Regions from separate parts of the Butyricimonas faecihominis genome, predicted to be linked through region 1. Evidence: riboswitches for the same ligand, from Rfam matches in the RefSeq annotation. Region 1 holds a riboswitch; the other holds the start of a gene.
What was found. A riboswitch is a leader RNA that binds a small molecule or an ion and turns the genes downstream of it on or off. The one in region 1 is predicted to bind cobalamin.
Positions count from the first base shown of each region.

Region 2: it holds a riboswitch for cobalamin, as region 1 does, so the genes downstream of both, R8806_RS11820 (TonB-dependent receptor) here and R8806_RS12205 (PKD-like domain-containing protein) in region 1, are expected to answer to the same signal.

Region 1 is NZ_AP028155.1:2,929,434-2,937,068, reverse strand. Features, by position in the region: gene R8806_RS12210 (hypothetical protein) at 141-827, shown strand; cobalamin riboswitch at 997-1,198, shown strand; gene R8806_RS12205 (PKD-like domain-containing protein) at 1,434-3,149, shown strand; gene R8806_RS12200 (hypothetical protein) at 3,169-5,226, shown strand; gene R8806_RS12195 (hypothetical protein) at 5,238-7,635, shown strand, end outside.
Region 2 is NZ_AP028155.1:2,826,652-2,834,286, forward strand. Features, by position in the region: gene R8806_RS11810 (histidine kinase) at 1-599, shown strand, start outside; gene R8806_RS11815 (C1 family peptidase) at 797-2,014, opposite strand; gene R8806_RS11820 (TonB-dependent receptor) at 2,406-4,763, opposite strand; cobalamin riboswitch at 4,871-5,072, opposite strand; cobalamin riboswitch at 5,117-5,325, shown strand; gene R8806_RS11825 (TonB-dependent receptor) at 5,382-7,622, shown strand; gene R8806_RS11830 (sirohydrochlorin cobaltochelatase) at 7,632-7,635, shown strand, end outside.

The DNA.
Region 1 (7,635 bases):
TTTAATAGCGCTTTACATGAAAGTGATCACTTATATCTCATGAATAATACATGTAATAATTTATTTATTTAGTTTGAAAGTGTGACTACATCGGTTTATTTGTGTATCTTTGCTGGCGAGGAACATAAAAATAACAGGATATGGCGGAATTTGTAAATCCACTTGGAAAGATTCGGGGTAAGTTCGGTAACGTGATCACTTACGGGGGACCAAGCGGGAAAAATTATTGCCGGGGGACAAGCATCTCGCGTAAACCGAGTCAGGAACCGCAAAAACGACAGTCCGCGGCTTTCGGGACGATAACGGAACGGAAAATATGGATGAGAAATGCCGTCCAGTTGGGATTTCCCGGAGGGAACGGTTACCCGAAAGGTTTTCGGGGATTTACCAGTGCGAACGTGATGGATGCGGTGACCGTGGAGAAAGCAAATCCGGAAAAACCTTTCAATAGCCGTAAGAAAGCAGTCAAGGAATTTAACGGGGTGATCAACTACGAGAAATTACGCGTGGCAGCGGGTTCGTTGGTGATCCCAGAAATTCGTGCCGAGGTTGATATGGAAAATCGGAGAATCTTTTTCACTCACGAGAAGGAAGAAATCGAGTCCGTTGATTGCTTTCTGGATGATAAGATTTATGCCGTGCTTCTTTGTAAGACGAAATATATTTGTCGTGTCGAGGAGTTGGGACTTCGGGGAGAGACGATAGAAAAAAGCGTGAACTTTTCAGAAAAAATAGCCGGGGAAGGCCTTGTCATTTATGTCTTTGCTAAAAATGCCGACGGGAAGGATGTTTCCGATTCGGTGTGCCTGTGGGAGGCTGAATCGTAAATGAGTGATGGAAGATACGAAATGTGATGAGGTTTCGTTTTATGAGAACGATGAGCTATAACGGATTGTATTGTAATAATTAATAATCATGTCGGGTATTTGTAAATGATAAATTTTGTAAAATTCTAGAATTATAACTTTAAAATTCAAATACTATTTGTTTTTTATATATTTTTGCGACGATTTTGGTGTCACACCCTGTTTCAGGCGTGTGGTGAAAAGGGAATCAGGTGCGAATCCTGAACAGACCTGCTGCTGTAAACTCCACTAAAGTCCGTGAACAAGACTCACATCCACTGTTTCGACACGAAATGGGAAGGGCGTTCAAGGATGGAGCAAGTCAGAAGACCTGCCAATATCATGGATCTAAAGCTTTCTGGGACTAGAGCTTGGATACAGAAAACATTATTTTTATCAGACTGTTGTGCGATAGACAATTATTGCTATTTGTATCTATTTGGACCGGAAAGCTGTTGTTTTGTGTCAGCTATGAATTGAATGCTTGCTTTTGTGGTGTTACCGCGGGCATATGTGGTATGTATTGCAAACAGGAGGTTGAAATAAAAATAGGATGAAAAGAATTGTCGAAATAACAGATTAATGATTATGAGAAAAAAAAATCAGATTAGGCTAGTGTTGCTTGTGATGTTCTTTATCGGGGGCTTTACGGCATGTGATGACGATGATGAAAAGGTTCTCGTCGGTAATCCCGATTTCTCTTTTAATTCAGAGACGGGAGAGTATAAGGTGAAGATAGGTAAAGAGGTGGCACTAAAGGCTTCGGTGACGGATGCAGTGAATCCTGTTTATTCTTGGAAACAGGAGGGGGTGATCGTGGCAAATGACACGGTTTATCTTTTTAAAGGTAGTCAATTGGGAGAGTTTTTCGTGAATTTCCGCCTTGATGCGGATAACGGTAGCGTGGAGAAACAAGTAAAAGTAACCGTGGTGGATCGTTTGGCACCTTCTATCACAATGTCGGCTTCGGCAGTGGCATATTGTGGTTTGGAGAAGGAGATGGCGGCCATGACGGACTACACGGATGAATCGACTACTTTTGAATGGAGCTATAACGGGAAAGTTGTTGGGCATGATTCTATTTATGTGTTTAAGGAGGATGATATTAATGTTTACACGGTGGCGTTAAAGGTGACGAATGAGGATGGGGCCGATGTGAAGAATATCAATATATCAGTTATTCCGGAGGAAAAGCCTATATTATTCTTTGATAACGGGCGTTACGTTTTGCCTTCTCAGTTGAATGATGTGCGTACGATGACTTGTCCGATCGGGAAAAATGTAGTACTCGCTCCCGTGAAATTCTCGATCAGTGATCTGGCTGTTTACGAGTGGAAAGTGGATGGTGTCGTGCAAGAGGGTGAAACGTCAATTTGTTATAATTTTACCCCTTCTGTTGAAGGGAAAACTTATGAGATTACCGTGACGGCAAACGATAAGGAAAAGACGGCGATGGCCACCGTGAATGTCGTTTGCGAGGCTCCGGAAGGAACTCATTTTAGAGAAACGAAAGCTACAAGTAGCTATATTTCGAATACTTGTTATGAATTTATTCCTGCTCCCGGTCAATTTATCAGGTTTACACAGAATCAGACGGCAGAGGATGCCCGGATGTCAATACAGAAGACGTTGGATAGCGGTGGAGGAGAGTCTTGGATAGCTTCTTTGGGAGCTTGGGGCGGTTATTTTATCTTGCAATTTGACCATAGCGTTAAAGATGATGGTAAAGGTGAGGCTGATTTTGATATCGTGGGGAACCCTCTTGGTAAACATTGGTGTGAATGTGGTGTCGTGTGGGTGAGTCAGGACGAGAATGGTAATGGCATTCCTGATGATACTTGGTACGAGCTTAAAGGTAGTGAAACTGGTAAGCCCGGCATCACTCAGCGATATGCGTTGAAGTATTTCCGGCCCACGGCGGAGAAACAGGATGTGCTGTCTATCGATAATGACGGGAATCTCCGTTTCTTGGCCCGTAATGCTTATCACCCGGATAGCGGTTATTTCCCATGGTTCCTTAAAGAAGAGTATTATATATTGACGGGTACTTGTTTGGGAAATCAATTTAAAACCGAGGGACTTGAAACGAACTGGGGTTTTGATTGGGGATACGTGGATAATATTAACGAGCCGACAGGTTTTCGCATCGAGAACGCGATCCAACAAGACGGTTCCCCGGCTAATCTTAAATACATAGATTTCGTGAAGGTTCATACCGCGCAAATGGGACAGGGGGCTGCTGTCGGAGAAGTTTCTACTGAATCCTCGGCTGCTATTGATTTACGTTTAAAAGCTAAAAAATAGGACTAAAAACAAGCGAATTATGAATAAGAATATACTTTGGGGATTTTTTCTCATGCTTTCTTTTATTATCGGTTGTGAAGATGATAATGATCCGTTTTCCGGAGATGACAATTTTATTACCTCGTTTACCCTTAAACAGGGCGATCAAGTTTTTGTCGCGTCTTTTCGGGGTGATACGATTTTATTGAATATGCCTGAGAATGTTTCTTTTTCAGGACTTGCCGCAGAAGTTATATGTAGTGAAAACACGACGATAAAACCCGATCCGTCAATGATTGATAACTGGGAACAACAGATGTATTTTGTTGTAACGTCACATTCCGGGGTGGAACGGAAGTATATGTATATTCCGTCCCGGAGTTATTTTTCTGCCGAGGGAATCATCATGCTTAATACGCAAGAGGAGGTTGATGCTTTTGGTGCGAAGGGGTATTCTCGTGTTGATGGCAGTCTTATTATCGGGCGTCAGGTAGGAACGGATACGATTACTTCGCTGGCGGCGCTTTCCTCTTTAAAAAAAGTGACAGAGAATGTGGTCCTTAATCGTTACTATTTAGGGAATCAGTTCGAGGGTTTGGATAATCTCGAAGAGGTAGGTGGTTCCCTCCAAATCAATTCAGCGGATAGCTTGTGGGTGGTGGTGATGGATAACCTCACTCGTGTAGGCGGTGATTTTAATATCACGAGTGCTTCTGCCGCGGAGGTTTCTTGCCCGAAATTGCAGTCTGTAGGTGGTAGCCTTACTTTGGCAACTCCTTTTGTATCATCAGATTTTTCGGCTTTGCAATCCGTGAGTGGTAATCTTTCCTTGAATGGTAAGTCCACTGTTCAGAAGATGGTTTTTCAATCTCTTGATAAGGTTGGAGGTTCTGTTAGCGTGAATATGCCTGTCGTGCGTCTGGAATTTCCTGAATTGATTTCTTGTGATAACTTGAACGTGGCGAAAGGGTCTCTATTGTTGCTTTATTGTCCGAATTTGCAAACCATTGCTTCTGCATTGAGTATTTTGGAAAATCCGTTATACGAGATTACATTCCCTGTCTTAACCCGTGCGGGAAGTATTAACTTGACGTGTACCGGTGTGAATCAATTTAATTTACCGTTGTTACAATCTGTTGATGGAGATTTCAGTATAGCGACGGCGGGTATTCTTTCCGATAATATCGCATCACTTGAGAGTGTGGGGGGAACTCTTACAATTAAAAGTAGTGCGGAGCGTTTGCAGTTTCCTTCCAGTTTGAAAAGCTTGAAGACTCTTGTCTTGGCGAATGGGATCGGGGAAGTTGATTTGCGGGGTGTTCAGATTGATGAACTGAGATTCACCGGTACCGGGCTTGAAACTACCACGGTTATCGCGGATGATCGTTTCAATGGTGGTATTAAGTTGGAGAATTTAGGTGGGTATATGCCTAAATTACAAGGATTTCATGAAATTGAATGGTTGACGATCAGTTCGTTGAGCTTGCGGGAGGGGACGGTTGAAATCAATGGTATTCGTAAGATAAACGGGGATTTTTCTTACTGGGTGAATTATAACATAAAACCAGTGTCTCTCTCAGATCTTGAGGAAATTGGAGGTAATTTTAAATTATATTCTTCGAGCGTGAAAGAGCATTTTCCCAAGTTGACAACTATTGGAGGGGATGCAACCATGAGTATTGATCTTTATGATGAAGAGACTTTCCCCTTGTTGGCAACCGTGGGTGGGAATATGATTATCCAGACGGGATACTCGTATTACGGGGATCGCGGTCCTCTGGAAATTCTCTACCCGTCTCTTAAACAGGTTGGTGGCACGCTTGATTTGCGTCCACTAGGACCGAATGTTTCGAGTGATAACGATGATGTTAATTACAAGAATACGAAATGGGAGAATTTGGATTTCCTTTCTTCGTTGGAGAAAATTGGGGGGCTACGTATCCGAAAACATGATAAACTTGCTTCTTTTGCCGCGATTAAGGCTGCCGTGCTGACTTGTCCGGAGGATAAATGGCAGGTTGAGGATAATCTTTATAATCCTACTTATAAACAGTTGGTGGAGGAAGGACAATGGACGAAACCAAATATTCAAGAATAAGAATGATGAAAATGAATAGATTTTTATATATACTCGTTGTAAGCTTTATGGCTTTACTTGTCTCTTGCGAGGATGATGACAGTATTTTTTCCGGAGACGAAAATTTTATTACTTCATTCCGTCTTCTTCAAGATGGTAATACTTATACCGGACTTGTTTCCGGAGATACGTTGTTGCTTCTTGTTCCCGAAAATGTGTCTCTTGAGGGGGCAAAAGTGGAGATCGTTTGTAGTGAGAATGCCAGCGTTTCACCTGATCCGGCTGAAGTGGAAAATTGGGGAGAGGCGTTTAATTTTACGGTTACTTCCTATAACAATAATCAGCGGGTTTACAAGTATATGGTTACCAGAACGGTTTTAGCTAGTGAGGGAGATGTCCGTTTGACAACCCCTGAGGAGGTTGAGGCTTTCGCGGCTCGTGGTATTGGTAAAATAGAGGGGAATCTTGTTATTGGTAAGCTGGCGGGAAGCGTGAAGGAGGATTCGCTTACTTCCATTGCTGCTCTCTCGGCTTTGAAGGAAGTTACGGGCGTGGTGACGATTAATCCTACTTACCGGGGAACTTCTCTTGATGGATTGCAGAATCTGCAACGGGCAGGAGGGTTCGTTATGACTCCGCGGCCATATGAGAATGGGCCGTGGGGAATACGTTTCGTACGAGAAGTGAATTTGCCTAATTTGCAGGCTGTTGGTGGGGATTTTACGATTTCTGCCGATACGCTTTATAATCTTAATTTACCTGCTCTTGAGAGCGTGAGTGGCAATTTTAATGTCCAGACTTGGAAGCTTGGGGAATTGGACTTTTCGGCGTTGAAGACGGTAGGAGCTAATTTCTATATCATGGGAAGGCAGTCAAGTTCCAATATTGTTGCTCCAGAGGAAATTGTATTCCCCTCTTTGGCGGTTGTTGGGAACAGGCTTGATCTTACACGTATTTATAATACGAGGAAAATTGCATTCCCGGTATTGCAATCGGTTGGGGTGCTTTATCTTGAGACGATGGAGGTGGTTGAGGAGTTTGATTTTAGTCAATTGACCTCGGTCAGTGATCAGATCACGTTGCAATGGACCCATCGGGTAAAGGAATTTAACCTGCCGAATCTTCGTTCTGCGGGAGGTTTTCGGGTGTATTATATTGAAGATCTCGAAGTAATTGACCTGCATAATCTTGCTACTTTGGGGAAGGGGGGATTGAATATTGAAGTTTGTTACAAGTTAGCTTCTCTTGATCTTTCTGCTTTGACTTCCGTGGTCGGTAAGTATGAATTGAAGAGTGGTGTTTTTACTGATATGAAATCTTTACAAGCGTTGAAAGAAGTGGGAGGTGATTTCACGTTTTCTTCGATGTCTGGTATCACCGCGATTGATGGCTTTTCTAATTTGACTTCGGTTGGAGGAAATTTCACACTATCCGATATGCAGGTAGCGGTATCTTTTACCGGGTTCAGCCGTTTAGAGACGATCGGGGGGAACATGTTCTTGAGTAACTTGAATGAGATTTCGGCTATCAACGGGTTGACGGCCTTACGTTCCGTGGGCAAGCAACTTTCTTTATCAGGAATGAAAAAGTTGGAAAGCTTTACTTTGTTGGCTCAACTTCAGACAGGTTCTCTTACTACTTGTTCTTTCAGCGGACTTGATGCTTTACAAGAGCTTGATCTTACGGGGTTGACTACGGCCACGGTTACGATTTCGGCCAGTCATGTGATTACGTTGAAAGGGAAGGGTTCTTTTGAAGGAGCTTTTACTTTGAATAAAGTTCCCGGGATGAATTTTGTTGGTTTTGACTGGATTGGGAGCTTGAATATTAATGATGTCCCGGTTTCGAAGACTGATCGTGTAGAATATAATTTCTCCGGAGTGAAGGAACTTGGGACTTTAAATATTACTCAAGGGTATAGTGAGAATAAGGGAGTCATTCGTCTTCCTGATCTTGAAGTTGTTGATAATGCTATGAAATTGACTGAAGGTCAGGGGGCACGGATGAGGGTGCAGCCCACGGAATATCCTAAACTCAAGAAGGTGGGTAGTATGACTTATGTGGGTGCGGCTGAAGCCTTGCGTTTCCCTGCCTTAGAGGAGGTGACCGGAAGTATGGAGATCACAACTTCTTTCGTGAACGGGATGTACCCCACGATGCTGGAGGAAATTTATACTCCCGTGTTGAAACGTGTCGGGAAACTTGTCATGACTTCGAGGGCGAATGACGAGACCCAATATAATACGACGATAACGGATTTGGATTGTTTTTCTGCTTTGGAACGTGTTGATGTTATTGATATACACAAACAAGGAGGACTTGTTTCTTTCAAAGGTTTGGAAAAGGCAATCGGGTCTCTTGACGATGAAATGTCATGGCTCGTTGGAGGGAATGCTTACAACCCGACTTTCGAGGAGGCAAAGGCTGGAA
Region 2 (7,635 bases), 100 kb from region 1:
CCACGGGCTACATGCACCTACTTCCCCCGGAAGTCAGCGGGATGAATAAATTCAAATTCCAATCCCAGTTCACACAAGAATTCTTCAACCCGAAATTTCTGGTTCCCTACATGGATTACCGGGTATGCCGACGCTACCGCAATTACATGAGAGGAATCGTGAATCCCGACAAAAACATCCGCAATGTTGTCACAAACGACTTGTGGAACCCGCGGGAACACGAAATAGAACAACTCGGTGACCATTACTGGGAAAAACATAAAAAGAGATTCCGTCCCCGTCCCGGGGAAGACCGGGTTCACCCTCCGGTATTAATGAAACCACAAATCAAACTGTTATCGGAAATCGCAAAAGTATTCCAAAATCACCACACGAAGTACAAAATCATCATTAGCCCGGAATACAAACAAATACGTCTGAACCCGGCGGACGTGAAGCAATTGAAAGAAATATTCGGAGCTGAAAACGTTTATGACTTTTCCGGCATCAACAAATACACAAATAACATCCGGAACTACTACGAAGGCTCGCACTATCGCCCCTGTCTCGGACGCCAACTACTGGACAGCGTGTATGCCACGCACAAAACAACTCGCTAATTTTAAATTTTAGATTTTAAATTTCCGACTACCCCCTCTAACTCCCCCTTACACAGCGGGAGGATGCGCGACATTGAAACATTGATACGATTTCTTGCGTCCGTCTCTCCCCCTGTGCAAGGGGGAGCCGAAGGGGGTAGTTAAAGCGTCAGCCTTGTGCGGCTGGAATCTAAAATCTAAAATTATTAAATTTAAAATTAATTGATTCCCAATTTCTTCCTTATCGCCTTCGGGATAGCATTCTTGTGAACCATAATATCCATTGTCTTCAAAGCCATATAAGGATAAGATGTGTAGAAATACCCTCCGAATTTGTTATACTTATTCCAAGAATTCTTCACGATGAAATAAGGAGTTCCGTTCTGATCTTTTGCTTTACCAATGATATGCATTCCGTGATCGTCAGTTGTCAGGTAACGATCGAACTCTTCCTGTCTCATCTCCTGCGTGATCGTCTTTTCGGGAGCCGGACCTTGCTTGAAAGCATCCATCATCTGCTGTCCCTTCGGCAACTTTTCCCATTTAGCAATTTCCGCACCGCTCATCTCCTTCGTGTCCGTTGCGGGGATCACGGCAACCCCTGCATCCTTCGTAGCAAATCCTTTCTCGCTCACGTCAGCACCCCAGACGAAAGTATAACCATTATCAATAGCATAATCCATCACTTGCATCAACTCTTCCAACGGAAGATTATAAGCCTTATCCCAAGACCAGTTATCCTCAACCTCAATAGCGAACTCCGTGTAGAAAGGATGGTGCGTGAAAGAGGTTAAATTCACATAGTCATCCATGTTTAAACCAACCACCTCTTTAGCGAAAGTCTGCGGTGTATATTCTTTTCCTTGATATTCAAACTTCTCCGGCTCCGGTCCGAGATAAGTATCCAGAATAGCATCGAATCCCCGTTTCCACGCCGTACTCAACCGCTTGTTGTTATTTTCCACTACCGCCTGCACGTAAGCTTTCAAAACAGCATCAATCTCTCCGAAAACATGACTCGGTTCCCCGTAATTCAATCCTTGATACACCTCAAGAGGCACAATCCCATATTTCTTTGCCATATTCGTCACATCCGAAGAGGCTCCTCCCACCGCAAAATTCAACACCCCGTGCAAGCGAACATATTTATCCGCCTTATCCGAATAAGCGTGTTTCACGAAATACATGGCCGACAAATTCACCGAATCTTTCCCCATTCGCATCATTTCCGACTCTAGGAAAGAGGACGTTGACCATGACCAACAAGTTCCGGCACGATACTGATCCTTCACGGAGGTAGCGGGCAATCTCTTGATATCAGTAAACTGGTAGCCTACAGGCTTTGTCGTGTCCTGTGCCGTCGTATTCTGCTGCGCATGGGCCATCATGTACCCTCCGAAAACGAAGGCGAATAAAATAAATGCTGTTCTCTTCATATCTTTTATATTGATTGTGATTTAATTGTCTGCCTGCAAAAGTATAAAAAGAACCGCAAAACAAGCTGACAAGCTGAATATATTTACGTTAGCCAATAACAAAAAGAGAACTGCCTAAACAGTTCTCTCTGTTACAAAATAAACTCCTCCGGCCTTCGGCCACCTCCTCTATAAACAGAGGAGGAGCTGGTGATTCTTCCCGAAGACAGGGAGTATTTCAGCTCTCCCTCTGTTTATAGGGGAAAATCGGCGAGTAAGCGAGAACAGACAGAGAGTTTACTCGTTGTCTGTCGAGCGAGAGCCGATTCGAGACTGCTTGCAGGCTCAATACCCCGAAGGGGGGAGGGAGTTTGACATCCTCCTTGACTTCTTTCAAATTCCCTTTCTTTAATTAAAAAGTATAAGAAACCGATGCCTGATAATTCCGGGGTTTCGCCATGATCGTGGTCCGCTCGAAATATTCCTTGTCAAACAAGTTGTTAACATTCAATGCCAGTGTTACGTGATTCTTGATCGTGTAGAAAATACCCGCATCCATCAACCACAAGGCCGGATCGTACAACCGGTTATCTATATTCCGGAACACCTTATCCTTGAAATTTCCACTCAAATGGAATGACAAATTCTTTAGCACCCCGCGTGGTATCGTGTAATCGGCATAAGCGTAGAATGTCGTACGAGGCACACCCGTGGCACGAACATTTTTATTCTGTTCCTTATATTTAGAGAAACGTCCGCTCTCGGCAATTTCCCGCAAACGATAGTCCGACCAACCGAGACCTCCCGTAACTTGTAAAGTCGGTAACGGACGAACAACCACCTCAATGTCAAAACCTCGCGAGTCGGCTCTTCCGACTTGTCCCCGGATACTCTTCTCCGTGGCCACGCCATCCACCAATACCGTCGTGTCTCCCAGACTCTTCACGATATTATACTTACGAATATAAAACACGCTTGCGTTTATATCCACCATCTCGTTCAAGGTGTAACGTACACCGACTTCCGTGGAATACCCCTTTTCCGGCTTGAACACTTCGCCCCCATCCTCGTCAGGATTGAACTCGTTACCCTTGCGGTCCAAATACATCACGGTAGGACTATATGTCGTGGTTACAGGATTGAAATAAGAAGAAATAGAACCGTAGAATGACAATTCAGGCATAGGGAAATACACGACACCCACTCGATACGTGAATGCCGAGGTCTCCACCTCTTTCCATTCTTTCCTGTTCTTCGTTTCATATTTCTGTTTCCCGTCATCAATCGTGGCACTTGATGTTTTCCGGCTATACAAATCCACACGCCCGGATGCCATCATTTTCCACTTATCATTAAATTCGATCACGTCATGCAAATAAATTCCATGCGTTCTCTCCGTGCGCAGGGAAACGGCTGAAACTTTCGTGTCCCACCACCCCTGCACGATATGCGGATCCCGCACAGGCAAAAGTGCATCCAAGCCGGGCCCCCACAAATCGTCATCTCCATAACCGTTATACTGGGCGAAATCAAAACAATTGTACGTCCATCCCAACGTGTAGTTATGCAACACGGAACCTGTCTCGAACTTCCCGGTCAACTCGATCGTGTTATTCACGTTTTTATGGTCCGGGTTAAAATTCAACGGGTTCTGACGGGCAGCATTTCCCCGTTGAACCGTATCCAAGTCAACATAAATCTTCTCGGTCTCTGACTTTTTATAATACCATTTGTATATCGGGTCTTTGGAAGTGCGGTAAGAAAGCCCCTCAATACAATGATAATCCAAATCACTGTGGAAATAGGAAAAACGTTCTTTCAACTTCATCCAATCCGTGATCTGGTAAACGTATGACACAGACATATCCCATACTTTCCGTTTCATGTAATTATTGGCAAAGTCATTATAAACCTCGCGGTAATCCGCCTCCGGGTGACGATCCCCCTTCAGCGCGTACGGTTTGTCTCCGTCCACGTAGAACATATCACCGGGCATAACGGGTGCAGCCCCGATCTCGGTCGTGTAATCATCATCGGCATAACTACCGGTCACATCAATACGTCCCCACTTTCCTAAATCAGCTCCCAAAACACCATACACGGAAAAACGATTTGCATTCACCTCACGCCATCCGTCACCCGTTGAATAATTGATATTGGCACGATATTCGAGAGGTCCCACAAGTTTTCCCCCGAAACCAAGAGTAGCTCGTCTCTCATCCCAGCTACCATAACTGATACGAGCGTTGGCCGAGAAATCGGGAGATGCTTTCTTGCGCACGATATTCAACACGCCACCCATAGCCGAATGTCCGGCCAAAATAGCAGCGGGACCCTTCAATAACTCGATAGACTCCACGGCAGCCAAATCCCCGTAAGGTACGTTATTCTTCAACGTCCGCTCATCGCGAATCCCGTCAATCATAACAACCGCACTCCCCTGTCCGCGAATGGAAAACTGTTGGAATTGCCCGTATTGTTTGTCTTTCGCTACAATCCCCGGCAAAAACTTAACGGCATCCATCAGATCGACAATCCCTTTCCGGTCAAGCATCTGACTAGACAACTTGCTCACCGTTATCGGAACGAAACGTAAAGGCACATCCAATCCCAACAAATCAATCCTCTTCTTTTTCTGCATCACATCCACCTGATCGATACGGAATAAAGAATCCGTGATACTCTTTTTCTTTCGCTTGTCGTTCTCTTGAGCGAGAAGCGAACCGACACACACAAACAGCAACAATGCTAATACAACAACTTTTTTCATACAACTATATATTAATAATGAATAAAGCATTATTAACATAGTCTTTTGGGCAACATGAGTCTAAGGTAAAATCCGTCTTTTTCCCTCTCGCTTTTTTTCCCGAAAGCTATGGTTTATCTTGTTCGGCAGGTCTTCTGACTTGTTCCGGATTTTGTTGCCTTCCCAGTTTATAACCAGTGACATTTGAAGTACAAAATCCCTTGTAAAGGAACTTACAGCTGCGGGTACAGTCCCGGATTCACACCGGGTTCCCTATTAAGCGTTACCTCCATGACCGAAGGTTCCGCACCAAAACTTGGTGCGAAAGTAATACATTTTTTTCATCCGGCAACAACCTTTTATAAAAAATTATATACATTTGTCTCGTCTTAGGTGATGTGTTGATGCCCAATTAACACACAAGAGGGAAGCCGGTTAGAATCCGGAACAGTGCCCGCTACTGTGATGCCCGTTTCTCCGGATAAGGAGATTCAAAGAAAGATTCTTACACCACTGTCCACACGGATGGGAAGGTATTTTTCTTAGGCGTAGTCAGGAGACCTGCCAAGACAAACATAGGTAATAGCGTATTCTCGGGGTCAGGAATACTATTATAAACATTTAAAACATCATCATCTAATGAAGAGAATTGTAATGCTAGGCATGATATTCATGTTAGCCTTGGTAAGTACCTCGTTTGCAGAGATCACATTAAAAGGAAAAGTCACAGATGCAAAGAGTGGAAAAGCCCTCATCGGTGCAAACGTTCGTCTGGTCGGAACAAGCATAGGGATTGCCACCAACAACAAAGGGGAGTTCATTCTAGAAAATATTCCGGATGGCACGTACACGCTACGGGCAAGCTATTCAGGCTACGAAGTTGCCTCGATAAAAGTCAACAGCAACAAAAACGACATTCTATTCCGGCTCACGGCCACCCCGGTAAACCTGAATCAAGTTGTCGTCACGGGAACGGGAACACACCGCCGTTTGAAAGATTCTCCCGTACCCATCGAGGTCATCAGCGGTACTGACTTGAAAAGTGCGGGCGTGAACTCCTTCGAAGATGCCCTCCTGTTACTGAATCCTTCATTCAACATACGTCCCACCGTCATGGGTTCCTACTTCACGCTGAACGGCATGAGTAACAAATACATCCTCATCCTTGTCGACGGCAAAAAAGTGGCCGGGGACGTGTCCAACAACACCGACCTCTCCCGTATTGACATGAGCCGGGTCAAGCGTATCGAAATACTGAAAGGAGCGGCATCCGCACTCTATGGTTCCGACGCTATTGCCGGGGTAATCAACATCATCACGGAACAACCGAAAGACCCGATCAGCGTGCAATCCAAGACCCGTTTCGGGGGAGAATCCAGCTTCTCGCAAAATGCCAGCATAGACCTACACTTTGGTAAATTCACCTCTTCCACCTCCTACCAAAGGAGACAGATGGGAGGCTGGCAATTAAGCCCTTACGAGATTGACGGGGACACAGCCATACTCACGAGAAGAGAAGCTTCCAGCAAGTTCCATTCCAACATTGTCAATCAACGCTTCACCTACGCCCCGGTGAAAAGCCTAAGCCTGTACGCCCAAGGGGGATATTTTGACCGGGAAGTAAACCGTCCCGTGCAGGAGAAGAAAGATGACGGGGGCTACACCTATGACCTAACCTACATGGACTACAACATCGGCGTGGGCGGACGCTACCAGCTAAACTCCACCGATTACATCGCACTGGACCTCTACATGGACAACTACGAATACAACAAACTGTACACCGTGGCACAGGTCAGTAAAAAAGACACGACCTTCCGCATCGGGGACGAGGAATTGACGAAACGCCAGAAATACTACAACGGGAACCTGAAAGGCGTGTTTAAACTAGGCTCATACAACAAAATTTCCGCAGGTACCGAGTACACGAACGACTACATGAAAAACCCCGGAAACCTCGAAGAACCGGAAGAGATCTACACGCTGGCCCTGTACGCGCAAGACGAGATTCGCCTCTGGAAAAACCTGCAAATTTTGCCGGGATTCCGCTACGTGTACAACGAGATGTTTAAGAACCGCTTTACCCCGAAAATAGCCTTGATGTACACCCTCGGCTCCTTCAATTTCAGAACATCCTACGCCGCCGGTTTTAAAACCCCCAGCATACAAGAACTATATTACGATTACGAAGCCCGCGGGGCTATCACCATCGGGAACCCAGACCTGAAACCGGAAAAAGCAAACTACTACAACATCAACGTGGAATATGCCGGGAAATATCTGAATGTCTCTGTCAACGGGTACATCAACGACGTGAAAGACATCATCGAGAAATACGACGTTGGGGTTACCGACGAGGATAAAGCGAACGGGATAAAAACCCGGAACGTGTACCACAACCTCGACAAAGCCAGTATCAAAGGCTTCGATGTCACGATCAATAGCTACTTGGGTGCCGGGTTTTCTGCCGCCGGATCCTACAACTGCGTGTATGCCGCCGATGATTCCGGACGCCGCCTGAGCGAATCGGTACGCCACGCGGCAACCTTCCGGGCCGGGTGGAGCCATGAATGGAACAAGTACAAACTACGGGCCAACATCAACGGGAGAATGCAAGGTTCAAAATACATCTACAAAAAGACCACGGACAAAACAACCGGGAAAGACATTTACACCGACGTCAGCGCCCCCAAGTACCAGCTCTGGAACTTGGCGACCACCCACACCTTCGCTCCCGTGGGTAACTTCCTGTTCGAAATCAACGCCGGGATTGACAACATCTTTGACTGGACGGACGATCGCCCCAGCGGGGTAAACTATGCCACGCTAAACCCCGGACGCACACTATTTGCCAGTCTCATTATTCGTTTCACCAAATAAACAAACATCATGA